DNA from 3 places in the Streptomyces sp. NBC_00659 genome. Region 3 is predicted to be linked to each of the others. Evidence: riboswitches for the same ligand, from Rfam matches in the RefSeq annotation. Region 3 holds a riboswitch; each other region holds the start of a gene.
The links. A riboswitch is a leader RNA that binds a small molecule or an ion and turns the genes downstream of it on or off. The one in region 3 is predicted to bind cyclic di-AMP.
Positions count from the first base shown of each region.

Region 1 (10,069 bases), 220 kb from region 3:
ACCGCGAGCACGATGCGGAAGATCACCGGGTCCATGTCGCACTGCCGGCCGAGCCCGGCGCACACCCCGCCGAGCATCTTCTGCCGACGGTCGCGCCGGAACCCGCGCGGCAGCCCGGAGGACGGGTCGGCGCCGGCGTCCGCCGGCCGTGCCGCGGCCGCTTCCCCGTGGGCGCGCGGCTCGTCACCCGGAGCGGTGCCGGGATCCGGCCCCGCCGCCGCGTGCTGCTGATCTGTCATGCGTCCATGGTGACGGGCGGGACGGCGCGGCGGCAGTCGGGATGACCCTGGCCGAACCCTGATATCCGCCCGGAGGGGAGGGCGGGGACTGTTCGAACGGCGATTCCTGAAGATCAGGGGAGTTTCGGGGGCCGACCCTGATGCTCCGGTACGCCGGGCGTGTGACGATCGATGGCATGCCGGAAGCCGCAGCCATGCCCGCCGACGACCCGCGGCCCCCGCGCAAGCTCTACCGAAGCAGCGACGGACGCTGGCTCGGGGGCGTCGCGCGAGGGCTCGCCGGGCATCTCGGGCTGCCCGTGGTCTGGGTGCGGCTGGTGTTCGTCGGACTGTTCATGGCGGACGGGCTGGGCGCGCTCCTGTATGCCGCGTTCTGGTTCTTCGTGCCCCTCGGCGTCGGCGGCGTCGGCTCCGGCCGCACGCCGGCGTTCACCACCGAGACCTCGCCCGACGGCCGCCGCAGACTGGTGGCCCGCAAGCCGGACAAGGGCCAGATCGTCGCGCTTCTCCTCATGGTCGTCGTGGCCATGGTCTTCGTCGGCAACGTGAATCTCGGCGGCGGTACGAAGGCGTATCTGTGGCCGACGGTCCTCGTCGGCGCGGGAGTCGCCCTGGTCTGGCGCCAGGCGGACAACGCGCGCCGCGCCCGGTGGGCGGAGGTCGGCCGCCGTCGCCGTACGCTCTCGCTGCTGCGGTCCGCGGCGGGCGTGCTGCTCGTCACCGCCGGCGTCTCCGGGATCTTCGTCCTCCAGGGCTCCGCGGCCCACCTCGGCTCGGTGCTCCAGGCGGCGCTCGCGGTCCTCGTCGGCATCGCGCTGCTCGCCGGCCCCTATCTGATCCGGATGACCCAGGACCTCTCCGAGGAGCGCCTGATGCGCATCCGCGCGCAGGAGCGGGCCGAAGTCGCCGCCCACGTCCACGACTCGGTGCTGCACACCCTGACCCTGATCCAGCGCAACGCGGAGAACGCGAACGAGGTGCGGCGCCTCGCCCGCGCCCAGGAACGTGATCTGCGGGCCTGGCTCCACAAGCCGGACGGCAGCGGCAAGGACGAGGACGAGGAGCCCGCCACCCTCGCCGAGGCGGTCCGCGGCCACGCCGCCGAGATCGAGGACAAGCACGGCGTCCCCATCGAGGTCGTCGTCGTGGGCGACTGCCCGCTCGACGACCGGCTGACCGCGCAGATGCAGGCGGCGAGGGAAGCGATGGTGAACGCGGCCAAGTACGGTGGCGAGGGCGGCGCCGTGCAGGTCTACGCCGAAGTCGAGGGCAGGACGGTCTTCGTGTCCGTCCGCGACCGCGGCCCAGGCTTCGACCTCGACGCGATACCCGCCGACCGGATGGGCGTCAGAGAATCGATCATCGGCCGTATGGAACGCAACGGCGGCACGGCGCGACTGCGCGCGGTGCCGGACGGCGGCACGGAGGTCGAGCTGGAGATGGAGAGGGTGGAGAAAACGTCATGAGCGACACGAACGAGCCTGTGGAGTCCGGCGGTTCGGCCGCGGAGGCCTCCGGTGCCGCCGCATCCGCGGGCGCCGCCCCCGGGGCCGGTGCCGAGGGCGGGCGCCGGGTGCGCGTGGTGCTCGTGGACGACCACCGCATGTTCCGTACGGGGGTCCAGGCCGAGATCGGGGAGACCGAGCGGACCGGCGTCGAAGTGGTCGGCGAGGCCGCGGACGTCGACCAGGCGGTCACGGTCATCACGGCCACCCGCCCCGAGGTCGTCCTCCTCGACGTCCACCTTCCCGGCGGCGGCGGTGTCGAAGTGCTGCGCCGCTGCGCCCCGTTGATGTCCGACGCCGAGCAGCCGGTCCGTTTCCTCGCGCTGTCCGTGTCGGACGCCGCGGAGGACGTGATCGGCGTGATCCGCGGCGGTGCCCGGGGGTACGTCACCAAGACGATCACCGGCACGGATCTCGTGGACTCCGTCTTCCGCGTCCAGGACGGTGACGCGGTCTTCTCCCCGCGCCTCGCCGGATTCGTCCTCGACGCCTTCGCCTCCACCGACGCCCCGCCCGTCGACGAGGACATGGACCGCCTCACCCAGCGCGAACGCGAGGTCCTGCGGCTCATCGCCCGGGGGTACGCGTACAAGGAGATCGCCAAGCAGCTCTTCATCTCCGTCAAGACGGTCGAGTCGCATGTCTCCGCGGTCCTGCGCAAACTCCAGCTCTCGAACCGGCATGAGCTGACCCGCTGGGCTACGGCGCGACGACTGGTCTGACGCGGTCCGGCCCGGCTGGAACCGGGACGTGCGGGAGCCCCGGGCGACGGACGGCCCGGGGCCCGCGGCGTCGCCGCTCAGGTGCTCACGCGACCCGGGTGGCCCCCGCGAAGGGCATCTCCGTGATCGGGGCCACCCGCACCGGCGCCGAAGGATTCGGCGCGTGGATCATCTGGCCGTTGCCGATGTAGAGGCCCACGTGGGTGATGCCCGAGTAGAAGAACACCAGGTCGCCGGGCTGGAGTTCGGACTGGGCCACCCGCTGGCCGGCGTTGATCTGGGAGTAGGTCGTGCGGGGCAGGGAGACGCCCGCCGAACGGTACGCGGCCTGGGTGAGCCCGGAACAGTCGAAGGCGTCGGGGCCGGTGGCGCCCCACACGTAGGGGCTGCCGAGTTTCGTGTACGCGTAGGCGACGGCGGCCGCCGCCCGGGAGTTGGGCGCCGCCACGCTGCCCGCTCCGGCGGCACCGGACGTGCCGGAGGCCCCCGACGCCGCGACGGGGGCCGGATCGCGGGACGCGTCGCGCGAGGCATGCTGCTGGTCACCCGTGCCGCCTCGCTCCGCGTACTGCGTGCGCTGCTGGGGAGTGAGGCGGTCGAGCAGTCGACGGGCCGCGACGAGCTTCTCGTTGACGGTCTTCTTGTGCTGCTTCAGCTCGGTCTGCCGCGACTTGAGGGCCGCCAGTTCGATGTGCGCCGCCCCACGCAACTGCTCGAGCTCACGGAGCTGTTTGCGCACCCCGGCGATCTCTGCCGACTGCCGGGTGCCGACCCGCTCGGCGAGCGCGGCCCCCTCCAGATACTGGTCGGGGCGGTCGGAGAGCGCGAGTTGCACCACGGGGTCGAGCCCACCGCTGCGGTACTGCGCCGCGGCCATCGAACCCAGCGCTTCCCGGGCCGAGTTGAGCCGGTCCTCCCGGCGGGCCGCCTCGTCGCGGAGCTTGCTCAGGTTCGCCTCCGCCTGGCCTGCCTTCTCCTTTGCGCCGTTGTACTTCTCTGTGGCGGCCTCCGCCTCCTCGTACAGCTTGTCGACCTGGGTCTTCACCTGCGCCGGGGACAGCTGGGGGTCGGCGTGGCCGACCCCGTCGAAGCCGGTGGCCGTCGCCGCGCCCGCGAGGGCGATGGTGACTGCTGTGCGGGCCGTGTTGCCGCCGACCGAGCGCTGTCTGGCCTTGCGGTGCGCTGCCACGAGGGCCCACATCCTTCCGTGCGACCGCCCTTGAGGTGCGGTCAAGCGGTGACACGTCCGGCGGCGGCTCGAACAGGGGGAGCGGGCCGCCGCCGGACCTTCTCGGCGGTGGTGTCCGACTGCCGTCCCTGGCCCGGACGGTGGTGGGGAGCCGGTCACCTGGTGGAGGACGCTAAACCTGGGAGCGAGCTGTTGGTAACGCTATGTGTGGAACTATTGCTATTGGATCGCTGGAAGAATAAATGTGACCAAAATTCCGGCCGTACGTCACCGGCTTCACGCAGGGTGATGACCGAAGCGGCGATTCCCGGACCGCCCGCGCGGTGCCGGTGCTATGGCTGACGCGCGATGGTCCGGTGGCGAGGGAGTGCCGACCGGGGCCGGAGCGTGACGGGGGGCCGGTGGGGCGGGACGGCCCGGGGAACGGGTGGGGCCCTCGCAGGGGGAGGGCGGTCGGCGGGCAGGGGGTGGGTCCAGGGTGCCTGGTGGGAAGGGGTGGGGCCCGGTCGGGAGTGCCTCAGGGGGTGCGATTAGGCTCCGGCCCCATGGACGTACTCATCCATCTCTTCGTCGGCCTGCACATCATCGGCATCGCCGCGCTCCTCGGCGGCTTCCTCACCCAGATGAAGGCGATGGGCAAGGGCACCGCCCGCTTCGTCCCGGCGATGCTGCACGGCGCGCTGACCATGCTGGTGACCGGTGTCGCCCTGGTCGGGCTCAACCAGGCCGAAGGCGGCACGGTCAACACCGTCAAGATCGGTGTGAAGCTGGCCCTGCTGATCGTGATCCTCGGGCTCGTCTATGTGAAGCGGGACGACGAGACGGTGGACAAGCGGCTCTTCGGCCTGGTCGGGCTGCTGACCGTCGCGAACATCTTCATCGCCGTCCTGTGGACCTGACCGGCTGAGGCGGTCCCGCTCGCCGGGGGCCGGCGGCGGCCCTGACCGGCGTCCGCTCCGCACGGGCGGACCCGACGGCCGCGTCCCCCCGGCACGGTGGACCTGAGGGGCACCGTCACCCCCCGCACAGTGGACCTGAGGGACACTGTCACCCCCGCACAGTGGACCTGAAGGCGAGAGCGGCGCCCGCGGCCGTCGCGAGCCAGGCCGCCACCGCGATCCACAGCAGCACCTGTCCCGGCCCCTTGAGCCAGAAGATGTCGAGGGCGGCCGCGACCGCGAGGGTCGCCACCGCCGACATCCCCATCGGGAAGACGGTGGCCCAGCGCCGGACGTCGTACCGCGGGCGCGGCCACACCACCTCCGCGACGGCCAGGAGGAAGTAGCAGGCGAGGTCGAGCACGAGCAGAGCACCCGTCGTATCGCGCAGGACGCCCTGGTCGTCGTTGTTCCACAGGTACGGATCCACGTGGTGGGCCGCGACGAGTCCCGCCCCGGCCAGCGCCGAGATGCCCAGCGCGCCGCCCGCGACCCAGTGGTCCCCGGCGCCCTTCCTCACCTCACCCAGGTCGAAGTACGCGAACGAGAGCACGTAGAGCCCGATCCCCAGCCAGAACAGCACCAGCGCGGTGTGCGCGAGCCAGTCCGGACCCACGGCGGTGGCGATCGTGGACGCGAGGACCGAGAGCCCCTGGGTGGCCACGCAAACGAGGAACACCTCCCCCGGCATACGGCGCCGCAGCCGCCGCAGGACGGCCCACAGCAGAACCGGCCAGAGCACGGCCGACAGCGCGAGCAGGGCCTCGGCGAGCTCCTGCCACCCCAGTGTGGAGAACCGGGTGCCGAGCACGGCGGTCGCCGCGACCGCGTCGAGCCCGGCGGGTGTACCGGCCCGTCGCGCCCACCGCTCCCGGTCGCCCACCAGCCGGACCGCGAAGTCCGCGGCGAGCCCGGCCCAGGCGAGCGACGCGAGGACCAGCGCGATCCGGGAGAGTGCCTCGTGGCCGGTCAGGTGCAGCCCGATCGAGATGATGCCGGTGGCCATGACGGCGGTTCCGGCGGTGGCCGCCCACCCCGCCCGCCGGGCGCGGAGCGAGGTGCTGTCCGGCATGTCCGGTGCGTCTGACATGTTCTCGATGCTAGGGACCCCGCACCGGGTTGCGGGCGGGCCACGCGCGGGCGGGGACGAAAACGCGGGGCACGCGTGGGGACCGGGAGGCCCCCGTGCGTGCCCCGCGAGAGCGGCGCCCGTGTCCCGGTCTACGCCGGGCGCACCACGCTGTGGATCGCGGAGGTGCCGTCGTAGTAGATCGACTCCTCGCGGACGTACGCGCCCGGCTTCGGCGCGTGGATCATCATGCCGTCGCCGATGTAGAGGCCGACGTGGCTGATGTCGTCGTAGAAGAAGACCAGGTCGCCGGGCCGGGCGTCGGCGAGGGAGACCGTCGTGCCCGCGTTCACCTGGTCGTAGGTGACGCGCGGGAGGCTGACGCCGGCGGCGTTCCAGGCGGCCTGGGTCAGGCCCGAGCAGTCGTAGGAGTCCGGGCCGGTGGCGCCCCAGACGTACGGCTTGCCGACCTGCGCGCGGGCGAACGCGAGCGCCTCGGCCGCCTTCGACGAGGAGTCCGTGGCCGTCGATCCCGTCGACGACCCGGAGGCCGAGCCGGAAGCCGTGCCGGTCGTCGTGCCGGACGACGACTGCTGCTGGGCGGCCTTCTCGGCGGCGGCCTGCTGCCGTGCCAGTTCCGCAGCCTTGGCCGCGGCCTGCTCGCGCTTCTTCTTCTCGATCGCCGCCAGCCGCGCCTTTTCCTCGGCGTTCAGTTTCGAGAGCAGGGAGCGGGCCTCGGTGAGCTTGGCCTGCACCGTGGCCTTGGACGTCTTGAGCGCCTTCTGCGAGGCGGTCAGGGACTCCAGGTTCCGGGTGGCCTCCGCCCGCTTCCTGGTGGTGGCGGCCTGCTCGGTGACGTAGTCGTCGACGGCCGCCTTCTGGCGGTTCGTCAGACGGCTCATCAGCTGGGTCTGGTCGAAGTAGTCCTGGGGGTCGTCCGCGAGCAGCAGGGTCGCGGTGTCGGGCGCGGAGGCCCCGGTGCGGTACTGCGCCGCGGCGAACGACCCCAGCTCCTCGCGCGCGGTGTTGAGCTTCTCGGTGCGCCGGGCGACGTCGTCGAGCAGGGTGTCGACGCGCTCGCGCTGCTCGGCGGTCTTCTCCCGGGTCGCGTTGTACTTGTCCGTGGCCGTCTCGGCCTGGTGGTAGAGGTCGTCGACCTTCTTCGAGACCGCTTCGATGCTGGGCCGGGGCTCGGCCGAGGGGGCGGCGTTGGCGGTCTGGGAGAGCAGGGCCACGGAGGTGAGGGCCGCTGTGGCGAGGGCCGGGGTCCGTATGCCTGCGATGCGCGCACCCGTGGGACGCGCTTTGCGGTGTGACGCCAAGAGAGGCGACTCCTTCCGTCATCCGCCTACCGAGTTAGCTGTCGGGTTCGGGCGGGTGGTTCCGGAAGGCTGCCCTACGGTCCTTGCCCCACAAGGCGGTTGGACCGATTCACCCCAAGGTCGGTGGGTCCCCGGCTCCGGGGCCTCGCGGCGTACCGGACTCGGCGGAGGCCGCTCGGCCCGGCGAGGTTCGCCGGTCGCGGTCGAGCGGCCTTCCGGCACGCTAGCCAACCGGTGTGGCCCGTGTGAAGGTTGATGCGCGATATGTCCGATACATTTTCGTGACCATTGCCGTATGTCCCGCGGGCGCGACCCGCTCGTCCGACCCGCCGAACGGGCCCCGCTCGCTCCGAACGGCTCGCCGGAGCCGCTCACCGACGGGGTGTCGCGCCGGGTGACCGCTCGGCCGCTTCCGGTCACGGGGTGTGAGGGTGTCATGGCCGGAAGGCCGCCTTCCCCGGGGCGTCCGCCGGGACTCTGGTCACACTTGCGGCCGAGTTCTCGAGGTGGCGGCGGGCTGTCGGTGGGGCGGCCTAGACTCGGAGAGCGATGAGCAGCCTCTTTGACGACAGCTTCCTGGCGGACCTCAAGCCCTCCGCGGCTCACGAGGACGAACACCCGCCGCCGCCCGAGGACGATCACGTTCCGGAGCCCGTTCCGGACGATCTGTTCGGCGGGAAGTTCGACATGCCGCCGAGCCGGGACGCGTACTACCGCGACGGCGCGCCCAGGCCCGCCGTGGACCCGGCGGCCCTGCTGGACGGACTGAACGAGAACCAGCGCGCGGCCGTGGTCCACTCCGGCTCGCCGCTGCTCATCGTGGCCGGTGCCGGTTCCGGCAAGACCCGCGTGCTCACCCACCGGATCGCCCATCTGCTCGGCGAGCGGAACGTCCACCCGGGCCAGATCCTCGCGATCACCTTCACGAACAAGGCCGCGGGCGAGATGAAGGAGCGCGTCGAGGCGCTCGTGGGCCCGCGCGCCAACGCGATGTGGGTGATGACCTTCCACAGCGCCTGCGTCCGCATCCTGCGCCGCGAGAGCAAGACGCTCGGTTTCACCTCGTCGTTCTCGATCTACGACGCCGCCGACTCCAAGCGTCTGATGGCGCTCGTCTGCCGTGATCTCGACCTCGACCCCAAGCGGTTCCCGCCGAAGTCGTTCAGCGCCAAGATCTCGAACCTGAAGAACGAGCTGATCGACGAGGAGGACTTCGCCGCCCAGGCCTCCGACGGCTTCGAGAAGACCCTCGCCCAGGCGTACGCGATGTACCAGTCGCGGCTGCGCGAGGCCAACGCGCTCGACTTCGACGACCTGATCATGACCACGGTCAATCTGCTGCGCGCCTTCCCGGACGTCGCCGAGCACTACCGCCGCCGCTTCCGGCACGTCCTGGTCGACGAGTACCAGGACACGAACCACGCGCAGTACGCCCTCGTGCGGGAGCTCGTGGGGACCTCCGAGCACCCCGTGGACGTACCGCCCAGGGAGCACGACCTGGCACCCGCCGAGCTGTGCGTCGTGGGTGACGCGGACCAGTCGATCTACGCCTTCCGCGGCGCGACCATCCGCAACATCCTCCAGTTCGAGGAGGACTACCCGAACGCGACGACGATCCTCCTGGAGCAGAACTACCGCTCCACCCAGACGATCCTGTCCGCTGCCAACGCGGTCATCGAGCGCAACGAGTCCCGCCGCCCCAAGAACCTGTGGACCAACGCGGGCGCGGGTTCGAACATCACGGGCTACGTCGCGGACACCGAGCACGACGAGGCCCAGTTCGTCGCCGACGAGATAGACCGTCTCTCCGACGCGGGCGAGGCCAAGGCCGGCGACGTCGCGGTCTTCTACCGCACGAACGCGCAGTCCCGTGTCTTCGAAGAGATCTTCATCCGCGTCGGCCTGCCCTACAAGGTCGTCGGCGGCGTCCGCTTCTACGAGCGCAAGGAGGTCCGGGACGTCCTCGCGTACCTCAGGGTGCTGTCCAACCCCGAGGACTCCGTCCCGATGCGCCGCATCCTGAACGTGCCCAAGCGCGGCATCGGTGACCGCGCCGAGGCGATGATCGACGCCCTCTCGCAGCGCGAGAAGATCAGCTTCCCGGCGGCGCTGCGCCGCGTCGACGAGGCTTACGGCATGGCCGCGCGCTCCACCAACGCGGTCAAGCGGTTCAACACGCTCATGGAGGACCTCCGCACGATCGTCGAGTCCGGCGCGGGCCCGGCCACCATCCTGCAGGCGGTCCTCGAACGCACCGGCTATCTCGCCGAGTTGCAGAACTCGACCGACCCGCAGGACGAGACCCGGGTCGAGAACCTCCAGGAACTCGCCTCCGTGGCCCTGGAGTTCGAGCAGGAGACCGGTGAGGGCGAGAACACGGGCGGACTCGCCGCGTTCCTGGAGCGGGTCGCGCTCGTCGCCGACTCCGACCAGATCCCGGACGAGGAGGACGGCAACGGCGTCATCACCCTGATGACCCTGCACACCGCCAAGGGCCTCGAATTCCCCGTGGTGTTCCTGACCGGCATGGAGGACGGCGTCTTCCCGCACATGCGCGCGCTCGGACAGGTCAAGGAACTGGAGGAGGAGCGGCGCCTGGCGTACGTCGGCATCACGCGCGCGCGGGAGCGGCTCTACCTCACCCGGTCCTCGGTGCGCAGCGCGTGGGGCCAGCCCTCGTACAACCCGCCCTCCCGCTTCCTCGAGGAGATCCCGGCGACCCATCTGGACTGGAAGCGCACGGGGGCGACGGCGTCCAGGCCCGCCGGTCCCGTCTCCGGTGTCGCCGCGTCCCTCTCGGCCTCGCGTTCGCGGTCCGCGGCCTCGGGTGCCTCCGGGTTCGCCACCCGCCGCGGTGCCACCGAGAAGCCGGTGGTCTCGCTGGCCGTCGGGGACCGGGTCACGCACGACCAGTTCGGCCTCGGCACCGTCGTCGGCGTGAAGGGGACGGGCGCGAACGCGGAGGCGACGGTCGACTTCGGAGAGCCCAAGCCGAAGCGGCTGCTGCTGCGGTACGCGCCGGTGGAGAAGCTGTAGTCCGCGAGACCGTTCGCGTGGACCGGTCGAGGGGATCGCGGTGACGGAT
Region 1 is NZ_CP109031.1:5,807,099-5,817,167, forward strand. It holds gene OG410_RS25465 (PspC domain-containing protein) at 1-239, opposite strand, end outside; gene OG410_RS25470 (ATP-binding protein) at 380-1,705, shown strand; gene OG410_RS25475 (response regulator transcription factor) at 1,702-2,466, shown strand; gene OG410_RS25480 (C40 family peptidase) at 2,552-3,655, opposite strand; gene OG410_RS25485 (hypothetical protein) at 4,201-4,554, shown strand; gene OG410_RS25490 (tellurite resistance/C4-dicarboxylate transporter family protein) at 4,703-5,665, opposite strand; gene OG410_RS25495 (C40 family peptidase) at 5,815-6,984, opposite strand; cyclic di-AMP (ydaO/yuaA leader) riboswitch at 6,993-7,161, opposite strand; gene pcrA (DNA helicase PcrA) at 7,534-10,020, shown strand.
Region 1: linked by a shared signal. The riboswitch ahead of OG410_RS25495 (C40 family peptidase) and the one ahead of OG410_RS24410 (transglycosylase SLT domain-containing protein) in region 3 are both predicted to bind cyclic di-AMP.

Region 2 (10,069 bases), 1.4 Mb from region 3:
CTCCGCGGGACGGATCGCTTCCCGACATCATCGGCGAGCAGGTGCGCGAGGTCGTCGAGGAGGACGTACCCGCGCGCGCCCTGATGGCCGCCTACCGGCTCCCGGAGGACGGCACGCGCGCGTGCGACGCGGCCGACCTGGCGCTCACCGTCCTCGGCGGCGGCGAGTCCTCCCGGCTCTACAACCGGCTCGTACGCCGTGACCGCACAGCCGTCGCGGCCGGGTTCGGCCTGCTGCGGCTCTCCGGAGCACCCTCCCTGGGATGGCTGGACGTGAAGACGTCCGGCGACGTCGAGGTCCCGGTCATCGAGGCCGCCGTCGACGAGGAGCTCGCCCGGTTCGCCGAGGAGGGCCCCACGGCCGGTGAGATGGAGCGCGCCCAGGCCCAGTTGGAGCGCGAATGGCTCGACCGGCTCGGCACCGTGGCGGGCCGCGCCGACGAACTGTGCCGGTACGCCGTCCTGTTCGGCGACCCGCAGCTCGCCCTGACCGCCGTGCAGCGCGTTCTCGACGTCACGGCGGATGAGGTCCGGGAGGCCGCCAAGGCTCGCCTGCGCCCCGACAACCGCGCGGTGCTCGTCTACGAGCCGACCACCGCCGAAGCAGCCGACGCGGCTGACTCCGCCGACGAGACCGACGAGGAGGCGGCGAAGTGACCGAGCTCGCCACCATGGACTTCCACCCGCAGCCCCAGGCCGGCCAGCCGAAGCCGTGGGCGTTCCCCGCCCCCGAGCGGGGCACCCTGGACAACGGTCTGACCGTGCTGCGCTGCCATCGCCCCGGCCAGCAGGTCGTGGCCGTCGAGGTGAACCTCGACGCGCCGCTGGACGCCGAGCCGACGGGCCTGGACGGCATCGCCACGATCATGGCGCGCGCCTTCTCCGAGGGCACCGACAAGCACTCGGCCGAGGACTTCGCCGCCGAACTGGAGCGCTGCGGCGCCACGCTCGACGCGCACGCCGACCACCCCGGTGTGCGCCTGTCCCTCGAAGTGCCCGTCTCGCGCCTGGCCAAGGCCCTCGGCCTGCTCGCCGACGCGCTGCGGGCCCCCGCGTTCGCGGACAGCGAGGTCGAGCGGCTGGTGACCAACCGGCTGGACGAGATCCCGCACGAGACGGCCAATCCCGCCCGCCGTGCCGCCAAGGAGCTCTCCAAGGAGCTGTTCCCGGCGAGCGCGCGCATGGCGCGCCCGCGGCAGGGCACCGAGGAGACCGTCCAGAACATCGACTCGTCGGCCGTTCGCGCGTTCTACGAGAGGCACGTGCGCCCCGTCACGGCCACCGCCGTCGTCGTCGGTGACCTGACCGGTGTCGATCTCGACGAACTGCTCGCCGACACGCTCGGTTCCTGGACCGGCTCGGCCGCCCAGCCGCGCCCCGTGCCGCCGGTGAGCGCCGACGACACCGGCCGTGTGGTCATCGTCGACCGCCCCGGCGCCGTCCAGACGCAGCTGCTCATCGGCCGGGTCGGCGCCGACCGGCACGACCGCGTGTGGCCCGCGCAGGTCCTCGGCACCTACTGCCTCGGCGGCACCCTCACCTCGCGCCTGGACCGCGTCCTGCGCGAGGAGAAGGGCTACACCTACGGCGTGCGGGCGTTCGGACAGGTCCTGCGCTCCGCGCCGGACGGCACGGGCGCCGCGATGCTCGCCATCAGCGGCTCGATCGACACCCCCAACACCGGTCCTGCGCTCGACGACCTGTGGACGGTGCTGCGGACCCTCGCGGCCGAGGGCCTGACCGACGCGGAGCGCGACGTCGCCGTGCAGAACCTGGTGGGCGTCGCGCCCCTCAAGTTCGAGACGGCCGCGGCGGTCGCGAGCACGCTCGCGGACCAGGTCGAGCAGCACCTGCCGGACGACTATCAGGCGACGCTCTACCGGCAACTGGCCGCCACCGGCACCGTGGAGGCCACCGCGGCGGCCGTAAGCGCCTTCCCGACGGACCGTCTGGTGACCGTCCTGGTGGGCGACGCGGCGCAGATCGCGGAGCCGGTCAGGGCCCTCGGAATCGGTGAAGTCACCGTGGTGGCCGCCGAGTAGAGCCCGAGCGACGCGGGAGGGCCCTGACGGCTGAAGAGCCGTCAGGGCCCTCCTTTTTCCGGAAGCCGCTCCCAAGATGTCCGTATTCGTATGACGGTCACCCTTCTGCCCTGTGGGATGCGTTACAAAAATCGTGATCCGTTTGTTGTTCGAAAGTTGCCCCGCTTAGCGTCAGTGCGGCTGTTCGTCACGCAGTGCGCCGCGCCCGCGGCACCGGACAGTCATCGCCGAGTCCCCCATGACGCGAGTCAGGGGAGCCGGGGACCCACACGTAGTCCCTGGGGTGAATCGGACGCCCTCTCCGGAGGGGGCCCGTAGGAGACCTTCCTGCTCCGAACCCGTCAGCTAACCCGGTAGGCGAGAGGGAAGGAAAGGATCAGCCCCTACATGGCGTTCACCTGTGGCACCGGCAAGCACCGTCGTACGAGCCGCGTGCACAGCACGACCACCACGACCGCCGTCGGGGTCGCGGCGCTCACCACCACCGGTGTCATCGGAACCCTGGCCGCCCCCGCGTTCGCCGCGGAAGCCTCCGTCGAGCAGACCGGACTGACCCAGACCGTCACCCTCAACGACACGGTCGCCGACCAGATCGACGCCCAGGCCTTCGCGCAGCTGCGCGCCGCCGACGAGGCCGCCGCGCGCAAGCAGGCCGAGCAGACCGCGCGCAAGCAGGCCGCGGAGCAGGCACAGAAGCTGCGCGAGACCAAGGAGCGCGCCGCCCGCGAGGCCGAGCGCAAGCGCCTGAACACGTTCGTCATGCCGATCGCCGGTTCGTACGTCTCCACCGGCTACCAGGCCAGCAGCAGCCTCTGGTCCTCCGGCAGCCACACCGGCGTCGACTTCCACGCCGCGTCCGGCACCTCGGTCCACGCCGTCGGCTCCGGCACGGTCGTCACGGCCGGCTGGGGCGGCGCCTACGGCAATCAAGTCGTGATCAAGATGCACGACGGCACGTACACCATGTACGGCCACCTCTCGTCCATCGGTGTGTCCGTGGGGCAGACGGTCACTCCGGGGCAGCAGATCGCTCTGTCGGGGGACACCGGCAACACCACCGGTCCGCACCTTCACTTCGAGGCCCGTACGACCGCCGAGTACGGATCGGACATGGACCCGGTCGCGTACCTGCGCTCGCACGGCGTCAACGTCTGACGACCGCTTCGCGGCTTCTTCACCGCTTTCGATGCCCCGGCTCACCGAGCCGGGGCATCGTCGTTTCCGGATGCCGTCTGTCCAAAAAATATCCATGGATTCAGGCCTGCCATCGGAAATTCAGGCTTCCTGCAATAGAGTCACTGAACAAGCGTCAATCGACGGCGTTTCACGGGGATTAAAGCGGAGGTCGGTCATGCGTATTCCGGCGCACTCGGTGTGCACGGCGATCCGTGACGACATCGTCGCGGGTGTCTACGAGCGCGGCGGCCGTCTCACCGAGGAACTGCTCGCACGCCGATACGGCGTCTCGCGCGTCCCCGTGCGCGAGGCCCTGCGCACGCTGGAGGCCGAGGGGTTCGTGGTCACCCGCCGGCACGCGGGCGCGTGTGTCGCGGAGCCTTCCGAGCTGGAGGCCGCGGACCTCCTGGAGATGCGCATGCTGCTGGAACCGCTGGGTGCCGCGAGGGCCGCGCAGCGGCGCACGGAGGCCCACCTGAAGGTGCTGCGGGGTCTGGTCAGGCTGGGGCAGGAGCGCTCCAGGCGAGGCCACAGCGAGGATCTGCGCTCTTTGGGCGGCTGGTTCCACGAGACGCTCGCGCAGGCGTCCGGCAGCCCCGCGCTCACCTCGACGCTCGCCCAGCTGCGTCACAAGATCGCCTGGATGTACTCGGTGGAGGCGCCGGCCGACCCCGCGGAGTCCTGGGCGGAACACGGCGGCATCGTGGACGCGGTCGCCCGCGGGGACAGTGAGCGGGCCCGCGCGATCACGGCCCTGCACACCGAGCGCGCCACGGCCGCGCACCGGCTCCGATTTCCCGGCGGCGACCGGCCGGACCGTGTGAGAAGTTCGCAACATCCCGTAAACATGACGGGCCCGCGTCATTAACACGGGCGCCGTATACAAAGAGGGATATTCGGCAGGGGCTCATTTCTGATGCCCTTTTATGCGTGTGTCCGGAATTTCGGCGCACGCCATTCCCGTGGTCATGGCGCGAGGTCGTACGTGGCATGTGGGGAATTCCGAGCGAGGGTACGGAAAAACGGCCGAGCCGCGCCACCCGGCGAAGGGGGGCGCGGCTCGGCCGTGTGTGTCCGGGTGCCTCGTGGGCGGCTCAGACGGTCTCGGGGAGCTCGTCGAGTCCCTCGGCGACCAGCTTCGCCAGGCGGTCGAGAGCGGCATCCGCGCCCTCGGAGTCCGACGTGAGGACGATCTCCTCGCCGCCCTGGGCACCCAGGCCGAGGACCGCGAGCATGGAGGCCGCGTTGACGGGGTCCCCGTCGACCTTGGCGATCGTCACGGGGATGCCGGAGGCCGTGGCGGCCCGGACGAAGATGGAGGCGGGGCGGGCGTGGAGGCCCTCGGTCCAGCCGACGTTGACGCGGCGCTCAGCCATGTGATGCTGCCCTTCGGGTGTTCAAGGTTGTCTAGACCATTCTTTCATATCGCGAGGCGTGCCCGGACGGTCCCGGATCTCACCCGCCGCGGTGTCGGCCGAGGACCCGCTCCGACGCCCGTCACCCTCAGACTGCCTCGCGCCGTTGTCGTACGCGAGCCGTACTCTGGGGCCCATGCAGACCTCGGCGGACCGGCACGAGTACCCAGCCCACTGGGAGGCCGACGTGGTGCTGCGCGACGGCGGCACCGCACGCATCAGACCCATCACCGTCGACGATGCCGAACGCCTGGTCAGCTTCTACGAACAGGTGTCGGACGAGTCGAAGTACTACCGCTTCTTCGCGCCCTATCCGCGGCTGTCCGCCAAGGACGTCCACCGCTTCACCCACCACGACTTCGTGGACCGCGTGGGCCTCGCGGCCACGGTGGGCGGCGAGTTCATCGCCACCGTGCGCTACGACCGGATCAACGCGGACGGCATGCCCGCCTCCGCGCCCGCCGACGAGGCCGAGGTCGCCTTCCTCGTGCAGGACGCCCACCAGGGCCGCGGTGTCGCCTCCGCGATGCTCGAGCACATCGCCGCGGTGGCCCGCGAGCGCGACATCCGCCGCTTCGCCGCCGAGGTGCTGCCCGCCAACAACAAGATGATCAAGGTGTTCACGGACGCCGGATACACCCAGAAGCGCAGCTTCGAGGACGGTGTCGTACACCTGGAGTTCGACCTCGAACCCACCGACCGGTCCCTGGCCGTGCAGCGCGCGCGGGAACAGCGCGCCGAGGCCCGTTCCGTGCAGCGACTGCTCGCCCCCGGCTCCGTGGCCGTCATCGGCGCCGGGCGCACACCGGGCGGGGTGGGCCGCAGCGTCCTCGACAACCTCCGGGAAGCAGGGTTCACCGGGCGCCTGTACGCCGTGAACGCGGCCCTCCAGGAGAAGGAACTCGACGGAGTCCCGGCCCACCGCTCCATCAGGGACATCACCGAACCCGTCGACCTCGCCGTCGTCGCCGTGCCCGCCGAACACGTCCCCGAGGTCGTGACGGAATGCGGCGAACACGGCGTACAGGGACTGGTGGTGGTCTCCGCCGGCTATGCCGAGAGCGGCCCCGAGGGACGCGAGCGCCAGCGCGAACTCGTACGGCACGCCCGCACGTACGGGATGCGCATCATCGGGCCCAACGCCTTCGGTGTCATCAACACATCGCCCGACGTGCGCCTGAACGCCTCGCTCGCCCCCCAGATGCCCCGCCCCGGACGCATCGGCCTGTTCGCGCAGTCCGGAGCCATCGGCATCGCCCTGCTGTCCCGGCTGCACCGGCGCGGCGGAGGTGTCACGGGTGTGACCGGGGTGTCGACCTTCGTCTCCTCCGGTAACCGCGCGGACGTCTCCGGCAACGACGTACTGCAGTACTGGTACGACGACCCGGACACCGACGTCGCCCTGATGTACCTCGAATCCATCGGCAACCCGCGCAAGTTCACCCGGCTCGCGCGGCGGACGGCGGCCGCGAAGCCGCTGGTCGTGGTCCAGGGGGCACGGCACGGCGGGGGCGCTCCCCAGGGGCACGCCGTACGGGCCACGCGACTGCCGCACGCCACCGTGTCCGCGCTGCTGCGCCAGGCCGGAGTGATCCGGGTGGACACGATCACCGAACTCGTCGACGCGGGCCTGCTCCTGGCCCGCCAGCCGCTTCCCCGGGGACCCCGCGTGGCGATCCTCGGGAACTCCGAGTCCCTGGGGCTGCTGACGTACGACGCGTGTCTCGCCGAGGGACTCAGGCCGCTGCCGCCCCGGGACCTGACCACGGCGGCCTCGGCGGAGGACTTCCACCGGGCCCTGTCCCAGGCGCTCGCCGACGACGGCTGCGACGCCGTTGTCGTGACGGCCATACCGACGGTGGGGGAGACCTCGGCCGCCGACGTGGCACTCGCCGAGGCGCTCCGCTCCTCCGCCCTGGAGGCTCCGGCGAAACCCGTGCTCGTGGTGCACGTCGAACTCGGCGGACTCGCCGAAGCCCTGTCCGCCGCCGCGAGTACCGCCCCGCAGGCCTCCGCGACGGCGCCCGGCGCGGCGCCCGGCGCCCGCTTCCACCCCTCGGACCGGTCGCCCGCCGCGGTCCGTGCCGAGCCCGCGCCGGACTCCCGGCTCATCCCCGCCTATCCCGCCGCCGAACGTGCCGTCCGCGCCCTCGCCGAGGCCGTCAAGTACGCCCAGTGGCGCACGGATGCCGGCGAGCCCGGCAAGGTGCCCGAGTACGAGGACATCGACGAGAAGGGCGCCGCCCGGCTGATCGACGACCTCCTCGCGCGCGGGGAGGGTCTGACCCTGGGAGGCGAGCAGACGGCGGAGCTGCTCGGGCTGTACGGCGTCGACGTGCACAGTGCCCTGCCCGCCCCGACTCCGGACGACGCGGTGGCGGCCGCGCACGCCATCGGATACCCCGTGGCCCTCAAGACCACCGCCCCGCACCTGCGGCACCGCGCGGACCTCGGCGGCGTACGCCTGGACGTGGCGGACGAGGAACAGCTGCGACGCGCGTACGCGGAGCTGACCGAGCTGTTCGGGCCACCCACGGTGCTGCGCCCGGTCGTGCAGGCGATGGCACCGCGCGGTGTCGACACGGTCGTCCGCGCGGTGATCGACCCGGCGGCCGGGGCGGTCCTCTCCTTCGGGCTCTCCGGAGCCGCCTCCGAACTGCTCGGGGACACCGCCCACCGGCTGATCCCGGTCACCGACCGGGACGCGGCCTCGCTGGTCCGGTCGATCAGGACGGCGCCGCTCCTGTTCGGCTGGCGGGGCTCCGCGCCGGTCGACACGGCGGCCCTCGAAGAGCTGATGCTGCGCATCTCCCGACTGGTCGACGACCACCCGGAGGTCGTCGCGGTCTCGCTGGAGCCGGTGGTGGTCGCCCCGGCCGGCCTGAGCGTCCTCAGCGCCACGGTGCGGCTGGCCCGCGCCCCGCTCCGGGACGACCTCGGCCCCCGGACACTGCCTGTCGTCTGAGCAGTCCGATCCGCCTGAGCCGTCCGGGCCGTCCGGGCCGTCCGGGGCGCCGGAAGGGGCGGCACTGTGACGGCGGGCACCCCGCCCGGACGCCTGCCGTGCCCGCGTCGCACCGGTCACCCTGCGCAATTCGGTCTGATCCGTCCACGACAGACCCGAGCGAGCGGTGCCTCGCAGTCAGTGGGCCCCCGTAGGATGGACGTCATGGCCAAGACCAGTACGACGACCCAGGGGCTGCGAGCGGCGATCGAGCGCAGCGGCTACTACCCGGCCCTCGTGGCCGAGGCGGTGGAGGCCGCGATCGGCGGCGAGACCATCCGGTCGTACCTGGTCCACCAGGAGACGACGTTCGACGCGAACGAGGTGCGGCGGCACGTCACCGTGCTGGTCCTCACCGGCAACCGTTTCATCGTGAGCCACACGGACGAGCAGAACGCGGACACCACCTCCCCGACCCCGTACGCCACGACCTCGACGGAATCGGTCAAGCTCGGCCGGATCTCCTCGGTCGTCGTCAGCCGCGTCGTCGCGAACCCGGAGTCGTACACGCCCGGCACCCTGCCCCGTGAAGTGGTCCTGACCATCGGCTGGGGCGCCGTCTCCCGCATCGACCTGGAGCCGGCCGCCTGCGGTGACCCCAACTGCGAGGCCGATCACGGCTACACCGGCAACTCGACGGCGGACGACCTGAGCCTGCGGGTCAGCGAGGCGGGCGACGGTCCGGAGACCGTCCGCCAGGCCCTCGTCTTCGCGCAGTCCCTCTCCGAAGCTACCGCGGACGTCGCCCGCTGATGGCCCTGCCCACCTGGGATCACCCGGAACCGCTCGCCGTCGACTCCGCGCCCGTCCCCGAGTACGGCTCCGGTTCGCTGGCCGATCTGCTCCCTACGCTCGCCGCCGGCATGTCCGTTCCCGGCGCGACCGCCGCCATACCCGAGCTGACCGCAGCCGACCGGAACTGCGTGTTCCTGATCGACGGTCTGGGCTGGGAGCAGCTCAAGGCTCACCCGGACGAGGCACCCTTCATGACGTCGCTGCTGGCGTCCTCGCGCGGCGGTACGGGACGCCCGATCACCGCCGGCTACCCGGCCACCACCGCGACCTCCCTCGCCTCCGTGGGCACCGGCCTGCCCCCGGGCGCCCACGGCCTGCCCGGCTACACCGCGCGCAACCCCGCCACCGGCGAGCTGATGAACCAGCTCCGCTGGAACCCGTGGACCGAGCCGCGCGCCTGGCAGCCCTACCCCACGATCTTCCAGCTGGCCGACGCGGCCGGTGTGCACACTGCCCAGGTCTCCTCGCCGACCTTCCAGAACACTCCGCTGACGAAGGTCGCGCTGAGCGGCGGGACGTTCCACGGCCGGCTGTCCGGCGAGGAGCGCATGGACTTCGCCGCCGAGCAACTGTCCGCCGGTGACCGCTCGTTGGTCTACACGTACTACGCGGAGGTGGACGGCAAGGGCCACCGCTTCGGCGTCGACTCCGACCCCTGGCGCGGCCAGCTCATGTACGTCGACCGGCTGGTCCAGCGCCTCGCGGAGCAGTTGCCGCCGCGCACGGCCCTGTATGTCACCGCCGACCACGGCATGATCGACATCCCGTTCGACGAACAGCACCGCATCGACTTCGACGAGGACTGGGAGCTGCGCGCCGGTGTCGCCCTGCTGGGCGGAGAGGGCCGTGCCCGTCATGTGTACGCGGTCCCGGGCGCCGAGGCGGACGTGCTGACCTGCTGGCGCGAAGTGCTGGGCGAGCAGTTCTGGGTCGCCTCCCGTGACGAGGCGATCGACGCGGGCTGGTTCGGCCCGCGGGTCGACGAGCGGGTCTACGCCCGGCTGGGTGACGTCATCGCCGCCGCCCGGGACGACGTCCTGATCATCGCGTCGGAACGGGAGCCGAAGGAGTCGGTGATGGTCGGCAACCACGGCTCGATGACCCCGGTCGAGCAGCTGGTGCCCCTCCTCCAAGTACGCTCCTGACGCCCTCCCCCTTCCCTGTTGCCCGAAAGGTGCTCAACTCCCCATGCCCGAGCTGGTGTTCTTCTCCGGAACGATGGACTGCGGGAAGTCCACGCTGGCTCTCCAGATCGAGCACAACCGCTCGGCCCGGGGGCTGCAGGGCATGATCTTCACGCGTGACGACCGCGCGGGCGAGGGCAAGCTCTCCTCGCGTCTCGGGCTGGTCACCGACGCGGTCGAGGTCGGAGACGACCAGGACCTGTACGCCTATCTGGTGGACCACCTCTCGCAGGGCGGCCGGGCCGACTACGTGATCGCGGACGAGGCGCAGTTCCTTGCCCCCGCGCAGATCGACCAGCTGGCCCGTGTGGTGGACGACCTGGACGTCGACGTCTTCGCCTTCGGGATCACCACCGACTTCCGGTCCAAGCTCTTCCCCGGCTCCCAGCGCCTCGTCGAACTCGCCGACCGGGTCGAGGTGCTCCAGGTCGAGGCCCTGTGCTGGTGCGGCGCC
Region 2 is NZ_CP109031.1:6,991,475-7,001,543, forward strand. It holds gene OG410_RS30560 (M16 family metallopeptidase) at 1-656, shown strand, start outside; gene OG410_RS30565 (M16 family metallopeptidase) at 653-2,041, shown strand; cyclic di-AMP (ydaO/yuaA leader) riboswitch at 2,257-2,416, shown strand; gene OG410_RS30570 (M23 family metallopeptidase) at 2,429-3,196, shown strand; gene OG410_RS30575 (GntR family transcriptional regulator) at 3,393-4,085, shown strand; gene OG410_RS30580 (HPr family phosphocarrier protein) at 4,312-4,593, opposite strand; gene OG410_RS30585 (bifunctional acetate--CoA ligase family protein/GNAT family N-acetyltransferase) at 4,769-7,597, shown strand; gene OG410_RS30590 (DUF5998 family protein) at 7,802-8,389, shown strand; gene OG410_RS30595 (alkaline phosphatase family protein) at 8,389-9,576, shown strand; gene OG410_RS30600 (thymidine kinase) at 9,620-10,069, shown strand, end outside.
Region 2: linked by a shared signal. The riboswitch ahead of OG410_RS30570 (M23 family metallopeptidase) and the one ahead of OG410_RS24410 (transglycosylase SLT domain-containing protein) in region 3 are both predicted to bind cyclic di-AMP.

Region 3 (10,069 bases):
GGCTTCGAGCAAACCCTCCTCGACAGCCGCCAATCCGGCCTGGACATCGGCTTCGAGAGCCTGGTCCCGCACGCTCAGCCCGAACGGCCCGACGACGGTCACGAGAGGTTCTCCTGTCTGCTGACGATCACATGGCGAACTCGGTCGATCATTCGGTCGATGACACGGTTTGTCGATGTGTCGCTGCCATCACTCAAGTCAGCGTATCCGGTCACGTTTCGATCACCGCGAGCGCCCACCGTCCCCCGGTCCACTTCGCTCCGCCAGGTGGTGGGCGCGAGTACACCCGGAAGGCACACGGGAAGCACCTGCGTGCCCCAACGGCGTGTACCCCGACTCACGGGCGCCATCCCGTCACCGACTGTATGTTCATGATCAGATGATGTGAACCGACTTTCGATGACATGCAGCGAAATGCCCGGCATTCCATCCTCTGAGGTGACGCTCATGCACATCCGTACGTCCTTCCCTTACGAGATCACTCACGAGGACGTCCTCATCCCTCTCTCGGACGGCACCCGTCTGTACGCCCGGATCCGGCGGCCGCTGACCGAGGAGCCCGTACCGGCGCTCCTGGAGTACCTCCCGTACCGCCTGACCGACCGGACGGCCCCGCAGGACCAGCAGCGCCACCCCTGGTACGCCGGGCACGGCTACGCCTCCGTCCGCGTGGACGTACGCGGCCACGGCAATTCGGAGGGCGTGCCGGGGGACGAGCACACGGGGAGCGAGCCGGACGACGGGGTGAAGGTGGTCTCCTGGCCGGCGGCCCAGCCCTGGTGCACCGGCCGGGTCGGCATGTTCGGGATCGCGTGGGGCGGCTTCGCCTCCCTCCGGATCGCGGCCCGTGCGCCCGAGCCGCTCAAGGCGATCATCACGGTCTGCTCGACCGACGACCTCTATGACAACGACGTGCACCGTGCGGGAGGTTCCGTCCTCGCCGTCGACACGCACGCCCGGTCGGCCCGACTGCTCGCCTTCGCCGCCCGCCCGCCGGACCCCGCGCACGTGGGCGAGGGCATGTGGCGGAGCATGTGGGAGAAACGACTGGAGGCGATCGGCCCCGCCGCGCCCACCTGGCCGGCGCACCGGACCAGGGACACGTACTGGCGCCACGACAGCCTCCGCAAGGAGTACGGGCCGTCCGCGCCGCGGTCCTCGCGGTCGGCGGCCGGCACGACCCGCATCGCGACACGGTGCTGCGCCTGGTGCGGAACCTGCCGCCGGATCGCGTACACGGCCTCATCGGCCCCTGGTCCCGCCAGTACCCGGACCGGGGCCTGCCGCCGGGACCGGCGATCGGCTTCCTCCAGGAGACGCTGCGCTGGTGGGACCACTGGCTCAGGGACAAGGAGACGGACGCGCTCTCCGTCCCCCTTCTGCGCTCGTACGTGATGGACGCGCACCCTCCGGCGACGGTGTACGCGCGGATCCCCGGCCGCTGAGTGGGTGACCCGGCCTGGCCCTCACCCTCGGTGACCCCGGTCGCGTACGCGCTCCAGGGCGCCCCGCTTCCGGTCCGCTCCCCGCAGCACACGGGGGTCGAAGCGGGCCGGCTGTTCCCTTCCGGCGACGACGCCGACCTGCCGCCGGACCAGCGGGAGGAGGACGCCCGCTCGGCGTGCTTCGAGTTCGAGGTGCCGGAGGAGACCTGGGTACCGGGCCGCCCCCGGGTCAATCTGCGGCTGACGTCCGCGTCACCCAGGGGCCAGGTGATCGCCCGGCTGCGCGACGTGGCCCCGGACGGAGCGTCCACGCTCGTCACCCGGGGCACCCTGAACCTCTCGGCACGCCGGGGCCCCGACCGGGCGGTCCCCTGGGAACCGGGCACCACGGAGAACGTGGTGTTCGACCTGAACGCCATCGGCTACGCGTTCCCGGCGGGCCACCGGATCCGGCTGGGCGTCTCCTCCGCGTACTGGCCCTGGATCTGGCCCCAGCCGGGCTCGGAAGCGGGTTTCACCCTGGAGCCGATCGGCAGCGTCCTGGAACTCCCGGTACGGGCAACGGAGTCGGACCCCTCGGTCGCCTTCGAGGAACCGGAGCAGTTCGCGCCCCTCGGCGTGACCGTCTCGGCGACCCTGGACGAGCCCCGCCCCCGGCGTCTGGTCCTGCGCGACGTGGCCGCGGAGACCTGGCGCCTCTAGGTGGACCCGGGGCGCGGCGGCACCCGCGTGTACCCCGACGGCCTCGAATGCACGGAGGAGGCCCGGGAGACGTACACGATCGACACCTCGGACCCGCTGTCCGCCCGCGCCCACTCGGCCTGGTCGATCCGGCTGCACCGCCCGGACCTGCCGTGGGACGCCCGCGTCGAGACGGTCTCCGCCATCACCTGCGACGCACAGGACTTCGTCACGACCGACGAACTCGTCCGCAAGGATGGCGACGAGGTCGTCTTCCACCGGACCTGGGAGAAGCGCATCCCGCGCACAGCCGGCTGACTGGGCCCGCCGGCACGGGAGTTCACCCCCTCGGACCGCTACGCATCCACACGTGCCCCGGGCCCGGGCCGACGTGACGCGCCCACGGCGCGGGCCCCGGCACATCGCCGCGCGCCGGACGGCGGCAGGACACTCTCGCGCCGAACACCGGTGACGCGAGGCGCACTTCACCGCCCGCCGGCCCGGGTCCAGACCGCGTCTGGGCGACTTCGGCTTACCTCTGGGCGGCTTCGGCTCGCGTGCGGGCCGCGCTCCCGCCGCCGGGCGGCCGCGTTCCCCGCGATGTGTCCCGCGCCACAATTCCCGCCGCACCAGGGGCCACTCGGCACCCAGCGAAGGGCTCGGCGGCGGCTCCCACCGCAAGCGCAATGCCCGAATTACCCCTCATGCCGCCTTGATGCTCTTTGGTCTCGTGAGTTGAGTCACCGGCGAACCGGACTTCCGCGACACACCCTTCCCGGACCAACCCGTTCACCAAAGGCAAGTTGAGGATCCAATTCCGGCGCAATCGGACTTTTTACCCGCGCATTAACCAGGAGAAAGCGATCTTCACGGTCAAATCTCATCTTGTTTCGGACATGTGCTCTCGCATACGTTCTGGTCGACCCCGGGCGGATCGCCGAATCCTGCCGCCGCCCGGCAACCCATCGACCCACGCACGGCAGGAGCGGGGGAACCACAGGTAAGCCGCCGATCCGGGCACACCGGACCGGCTTGGGGTGAAGCCGCGCCCACAGCGCGGCCGGGCATCTCCCGCCCGAACCCGACAGCTCACCTCGCAGGCGTCGGAGAGGACATTTCGTCATGCCCGTACGTGCCAAGCACCGCCGCAAGAAGACCAACGTCATCACCCGGGGCATGATCGCCGCCGGAACGGGCGGCATCGCCCTCGCACTCCCGCTCGTGAGCGCCACCGGCGCCAGCGCCGCCACCCCGGCGCAGGCCCCGCAGGCCGCCCACACCGCGGTGGTCCCCAACGTGCAGCTCGTCACCTACAAGGTGGTCGCCGGCGACACGCTCTCCAAGGTGGCGCAGAAGTACCCCAAGAGCGGCGGCTGGAAGAAGCTGTACGCGGCGAACCGCGCGGTCATCGGTGACAACCCCGCCCACCTCCGTCCGGGCCTGAAGCTGACCGTGGGCACGAAGACGCTGAAGTCGACGACCGTCCGCACCACGGCGAAGGCGACCGCCGCCGTCGCCAAGTCCAAGGCGACCACCGTCACCCAGGCCGCCGCCAAGACGTACTCCAACAACCTCGACGGCTGGATCAAGGAATCCCTGGACGTCATGGCCAAGGCCGGCATCCCGGGCAGCTACGACGGCATCCACCGCAACGTGATGCGCGAGTCCTCCGGCAACCCCAACGCCATCAACAACTGGGACTCCAACGCCGCCGCGGGCATCCCCTCCAAGGGCCTGCTCCAGGTGATCGACCCCACGTTCCAGGCGTACCACGTGGCCGGCACGTCGTGGAACATCTACGACCCGGTCGCCAACATCACCGCGGCCTGCAACTACGCGGCCGACAAGTACGGCTCGATGGACAACGTCAACGGCGCCTACTGATCGCACCCCGCACCCCGTCTTCCTCCGCACCCGCCGACGGCGCCTTCCCGGCCCGTCGGCGGGTGCGTTGCGGTCCCGTCGGCCGGTGTGCGTCCGTGGGCGCGGCGGCGGGTGCGCTCCGAACGGCTCGGCGGGTGTGCGTTCGCGGGTGCGCCGGGCAGGCGTGTCCGCGGGTGTGCGTTTGCGGGTGCGCCGGGCGGGGGCGCCGACGCCGCTAGAAGCCGAAGAGGCGCTCCAGCACGACAGCGATCCCGTCGTCCTCGTTCGACAGGGTGATTTCGTCGGCCACCGCCTTCAGTTCCGGATGGGCGTTGGCCATCGCCACACCTCGGGCCGCCCAGTCGAACATCGGGATGTCATTGGGCATGTCACCGAAGGCGAGCGTCGCGTCCGGGGTGAGCCCGAGGTGCGCCGCGGCGAGAGCCAGGCCCGTCGCCTTGGTCACCCCGCATGGCTGGAGTTCGACGGTGCCGGGTCCGGACATGGTGACCGTCGCCAGCGAACCGACCACTCCCCGTGCCGCCGACGCCAACTCGTCATCGGACAAGGAGGGGTGACGGAGCAACACCTTGCTGATCGGCTCCGCCCAGAGGTCGTCCCGGCGCGGCACCCGCACCGCCGGCAGAGTCGGATGCGGCATGACATAGCCCGGCTCGATGAGCGTCAGCCCGTCCACGCCGTCCTGGTCGACCGCCGCGTACAGCAGCCCGACCTCCGCCTCGATCTTGCCGAGCGCCGTCTCCGCCAGTTCCCTGTCCAGGGTCACCGACCACAGCATGCGGTCCGCGCCGGCGTCGTACAGCTGCGCCCCCTGCCCGCACACCGCCAGTCCCTCGCCGCCGAGTTCGTCGAGAAGCGGTCGCACGCGCGGTGCGGGTCGGCCCGTGACCACGAGATGCCGGGCACCTGCCCGGATCACCTTCGCCAACGCGGCACGTGACCGGTCGGAGAGTGTGTCGTCGCCGCGCAGCAGCGTTCCGTCCAGGTCAGTGGCGATGAGTGAATATGCAGTCGGAGCGGCCATGATCCGAAGAATACGGATCGAACGACTCATCGGCCCGGCCTGAACCGGACGACGTCCGGTATCCCGTCAGCATCGCCGTTCACCGCACGGTGGTAAGCGCGTTGCGACCGCTTCGGATCACCCACGCTCCACTTCCGTCCACACCGACTTTCCCGCACACGACCGACCACAACTCCCCAACACCCCCTGGGCAAAGGCCAACTCACCGACAGGCCGCCTCGGCCGCCGTGCCGCACCACGCCGGCCATCGGGACCGGGCATCGACAAGTCTGTTGACGGGCACGCCCGTTGGGCCGGGCAGAGACGAACTCCTCCCGCCTCGGGAAGTGCGCCACGAAACCGTACGAGACAGCCGCGGACAGCCGCAGGCAGCCTCGGGCAGCCGTGAGCAGGTCCATGAAACGCGGCCACGGAACCGAGAAGCGGCACCCGTCACCCGGCTTCGGCGCACCCGCCGCCCAGCGACCTACGGCTCCACGCGGGACCAATACGGACATTGCAAACCCTTTAGGCCCTGCCGCAGCGGGGACACTCCCCCGTAACGTGTGCCCGACCACATGAAACGCGTGGAACGCATGGATCACATGGCGAGTACGAATCCGAAAGCGAGGCACCAACCGATGCCCCCCTTCGATGTCCCCGAGGGCGACCCCTTCGGCCCGCACAACCTGCCGTACGGCGTGTTCTCCCTGAGCGTCCCGGCCGGCGACCCCGAGCGGCGCGTCGGCGTACGGCTCGGCGACCACGTGCTCGACGCGGGCGCGGCGGCCCACGCCCTCGGCTCCCCTTACGCCGGGCTGCTCGCGCGGCCGACCCTCGACCCGCTGCTCGCCGCAGGCCACACCGCCTGGTCCGACGTCCGGCGCGCGCTGACGGCCTGGGTGACCGTCCCGGCCCACCGGGAGACCCTCGCTCCCCATTTCCACCCGCTCACCGACGTGACGCTGCACCTCCCCTTCACCGTCGCGGACTACGTCGACTTCTACGCCTCCGAGAACCACGCCCGGAACGTCGGCCAGATCTTCCGTCCCGATGCCGCCGACTCCCTCACCCCGAACTGGAAGCACCTGCCGATCGGCTATCACGGCCGCTCCGGCACGGTCGTGGTGTCCGGCACGGATGTGGTCCGCCCGTCGGGCCAGCGCAAGGCCCCCGCGGACGCCGCCCCGGTCTTCGGCCCCTCGGTCCGCCTGGACATCGAGGCGGAGGTCGGCTTCGTGGTCGGCACCCCCTCGGAACAGGGCCGTCCGGTGTCCCTGGGCGACTACCGAGACCACGTCTTCGGCCTCTGCCTGCTCAACGACTGGTCGGCGCGCGATGTCCAGGCCTGGGAGTACGTCCCGCTCGGCCCCTTCCTCGGCAAGTCCTTCGCCACGTCCGTGTCGGCGTGGATCACCCCGCTGGACGCCCTCGACGACGCCCTGGTGGCCCCGCCCGTCCGCACGCACCCCCTCCTCCCCTATCTCGACGACGCCTCCGAGGAACCGGGCGGCTACGATCTCCGGATCTCCGTGGCCATCAACGGCCACATCGTCTCGGAACCCCCCTTCTCCACCATGTACTGGACGGCCGCCCAGCAACTGGCCCACATGACGGTCAACGGCGCCTCCCTGCGCACCGGTGATCTCTACGGTTCCGGGACCGTCAGCGGCCCCTCCGAGGGCGAGCGCGGCTCGCTGCTCGAACTCACCTGGAACGGGCGCGACGCCCTCGAACTCCCCGACGGCAAGCGCACGTTCCTCGAGGACGGCGACGAGGTCACCATGACGGCCTGGGCCCCCGGTCCGGGCGGGACCCGGGTGGGCCTCGGCGAGGTCCGGGGCCGCATCACACCGGCCGTCTCCCAGTAGGACTCTCCGGGGGCGAGCCCCCTCAGGAGGCTCCGGCAGAAGCCTTCGGGGATACCTTCGGGATACCTCGGCAGGGGTATGGCAGAGGCCGGAGACGCCTTGGCCGAGGCTCCCGCGGAGGTCCCCGGCGGGAACGAGTCCGTGTCACGGTGGCCAGGATCCTGGCCACCGTGCCCCGCGGAGCCCGGCCGGCCCGGCGGGGCCGATGGGGTAGGCGAAGTCGGCAGGATGTCGCCCCCGTTCCCGGTCGTCCGCCTCGGGCCGGCTACATCCAGTCCTCGGGCTCCGGCTCCTGGTCCAGCTCGGGCCAGTCCGGGTCCGGTGCCGCAGCGGCCGCCGCAACCGGCGCCGCCTCGGGTCTGCCGCCGCCCCCCGGGGCAGCCGGCGTGCCGTCGGCGAGCGAGGCGAGCACCCCGACGACACCCTCCCCGTAGGTCGCCAGCTTCTTCTCGCCCACCCCGCTGATACCGCCCAGCTCCTTCACCGAGGTGGGCCACACCGTGGCGATCTCCCGCAGCGTGGCGTCATGGAAGATGACGTACGCCGGGACTCCCTGTTCGCGCGCCTGCTCCGCCCGCCAGGCACGCAGCGCCTCGAACGCGGGAACGAGCTCCGCGGGCAGTTCGGCCACCGCCGCCTTGGCTTTGCGCTCACCCTTGGGTGCCGACGACCGGGACGTGGCCGGCTTCGGCGCCTCCTTGCGCAGCAGCACGTCGCGCTCGCGCCGCAGCACGGTCCCGCTCGCGTCGGTCAGCACCAGCGTGCCGTACTCGCCCTCGACCGCGATCAGCCCCTGGGCCAGCAACTGCCGTACGACACTGCGCCATTCGGACTCCGCCAGCTCCGCGCCGATACCGAAGACGGACAGCTGGTCATGGTCGAACTGGATCACCTTGGCGGTCTTGCGCCCCAGCAGGATGTCGACGATCTGGCCCGCGCCGAACTTCTGGCCCCGCTCGCGCTGGAGGCGCACCACCGTGGACAGCAGCTTCTGTGCCACGACCGTGCCGTCCCAGGTCTCCGGAGGCGTCAGACAGGTGTCGCAGTTGCCGCAGTCCGGGGTGTCGGGGTCCTGGCCGAAGTAGGCCAGGAGCTGAGAGCGCCGGCACCGGACCGTCTCGCACAGGGCGAGCATCGAGTCCAGATGGGCGGTGGCCCGGCGTCTGAACGCCGCGTCACCCTCCGAGCCCTGGATCATCTTGTTGAGCTGGACCACGTCCTGAAGGCCGTACGCCATCCACGCTGTGGAGGGCAGTCCGTCACGGCCGGCGCGGCCCGTCTCCTGGTAGTAGCCCTCGACCGACTTCGGCAGGTCCAGGTGGGCGACGAAGCGGACGTCCGGCTTGTCGATGCCCATGCCGAAGGCGATCGTGGCGACCACCACGAGGCCCTCCTCCCGGAGGAAGCGGGACTGGTGCGCGGCACGGGTGCCCGAGTCCAGGCCCGCGTGATACGGCACCGCCTCGATGCCGTTGCGGGCGAGGAACTCGGCGGTCTTCTCCACGGAGTTGCGCGAGAGGCAGTACACGATGCCCGCGTCGCCCGCGTGTTCCTCACGCAGGAAGGACAGCAGCTGCTTCTTCGGGTCGGCCTTGGGAACGATCCGGTACTGGATGTTGGGGCGGTCGAAGCTCGCCTCGAAATGACGGGCCGCGGGCATGCCCAGGCGCTGGGTGATCTCCTTGTGCGTCGCCCGTGTGGCGGTGGCGGTCAGCGCGATGCGCGGGACGTCCGGCCAGCGTTCGCCGAGCAGCGAGAGCGCCAGATAGTCGGGACGGAAGTCGTGGCCCCACTGGGCCACACAGTGCGCCTCGTCGATCGCGAAGACGGAGATCTTCCCCCGGGACAGCAGGTCCAGCGTGCTGTCGAGACGCAGCCGCTCGGGGGCCAGGTAGATGAGGTCGAGCTCTCCGGCCAGGAACTCCGCCTCGACCACGCGCCGCTCGTCGAAGTCCTGCGTGGAGTTCATGAACCCGGCGCGCACGCCCAGCGCCCGCAGCGCGTCCACCTGGTCCTGCATGAGCGCGATGAGCGGGGAGACCACAACGCCCGTACCCGGTCTGACCAGGGAAGGGATCTGGTAGCAGAGGGACTTTCCGCCACCGGTCGGCATCAGGACGACGGCGTCACCGCCCGCCACCACGTGCTCGATGATCGCTTCCTGCTCGCCGCGGAAGGCGTCGTACCCGAAAACCCTGTGGAGAGCGGCCAGTGCCTCGCTCCCGCCCAGCGTCTCCGTCGCGTCCGCTTCGGTCATCACACCCGTCCCGCCCATCGTTTCGTCCCCCGTACGTCGCGCCTCGACCACTGCGTCCACGATAGGGGTCCGCGCCGACAGTCCGAGAGTTGTCCACAGGCTGCGAGGGACCGGCTTCCCTACGTATCGGCGCTTGTCCCGTCTCACTCCGCCGCACGGCGCGCACCGACGGGTTCAACCCGTTGGCCCCGCTTGCATGGCGGCGCTTCGGGACCGAGGGCCATGCTGCTGGGGCGGGAGGAGGGGGCCCGCAGCCGACGGACCCGTGCAGTCCGTACGCCTCTCTCGTCTCCCTAGGAGTCCTCGCATGTCCCAGCGTCCCCTCCGGACCGCCATCACCCTCGTGACAGCCGCCGCCGCGTCGCTCGCCCTGTCCGCCGGCCCCGCCCCGGCCGCGGACCGCCCGGCCGACCCGAAAGCGTTGCGGGATCTGGCCAGGGCGTACCTGGCCAGCGTGAAGTACCTCGACGAGAAGGTCGCCCTCGCCGACGGATACGTGCCCCGCCAGTGCTCCTCGGACCCCGCGGGGCACGGCAGCATGGGCTACCACTACTTCAACGAGTCCCGCTACGGCTCACTCGATCCGGCGAAGCCGTCGGCTCTCCTGTTCGAGGACGGCAAGGACGGAAAGCGCAGGCTCGCCGGGGTCGAGTGGATCGTCCTGGACTCGGACCAGAACCTGAAGACCAGCAAGGACCGGCCGTCGATGTTCGGCGGCCAGAAGTTCGAGGGTCCGATGCCGGGTCACTACCCGGGTATGAAGATCCACTACGACCTGCACGTCTGGCTGTGGAAGCAGAACCCCAACGGGCTGTTCGACCGTTGGAACCCCAGGGTGAAGTGCCCGGCCGCCCCGGCGCACACCGGTAAGTCCGACACGCCCCACACCGGCAAGTCGGGCACGGCCCACACCGGCTCCGCGGGCACG
Region 3 is NZ_CP109031.1:5,584,245-5,594,313, reverse strand. It holds gene OG410_RS24420 (polyprenyl synthetase family protein) at 1-102, opposite strand, end outside; partial or broken gene OG410_RS24415 (CocE/NonD family hydrolase) at 448-2,444, shown strand; cyclic di-AMP (ydaO/yuaA leader) riboswitch at 3,084-3,244, shown strand; gene OG410_RS24410 (transglycosylase SLT domain-containing protein) at 3,249-4,010, shown strand; gene OG410_RS24405 (HAD family hydrolase) at 4,225-5,034, opposite strand; gene fahA (fumarylacetoacetase) at 5,655-6,884, shown strand; gene recQ (DNA helicase RecQ) at 7,150-9,159, opposite strand; gene OG410_RS24390 (hypothetical protein) at 9,449-10,069, shown strand, end outside.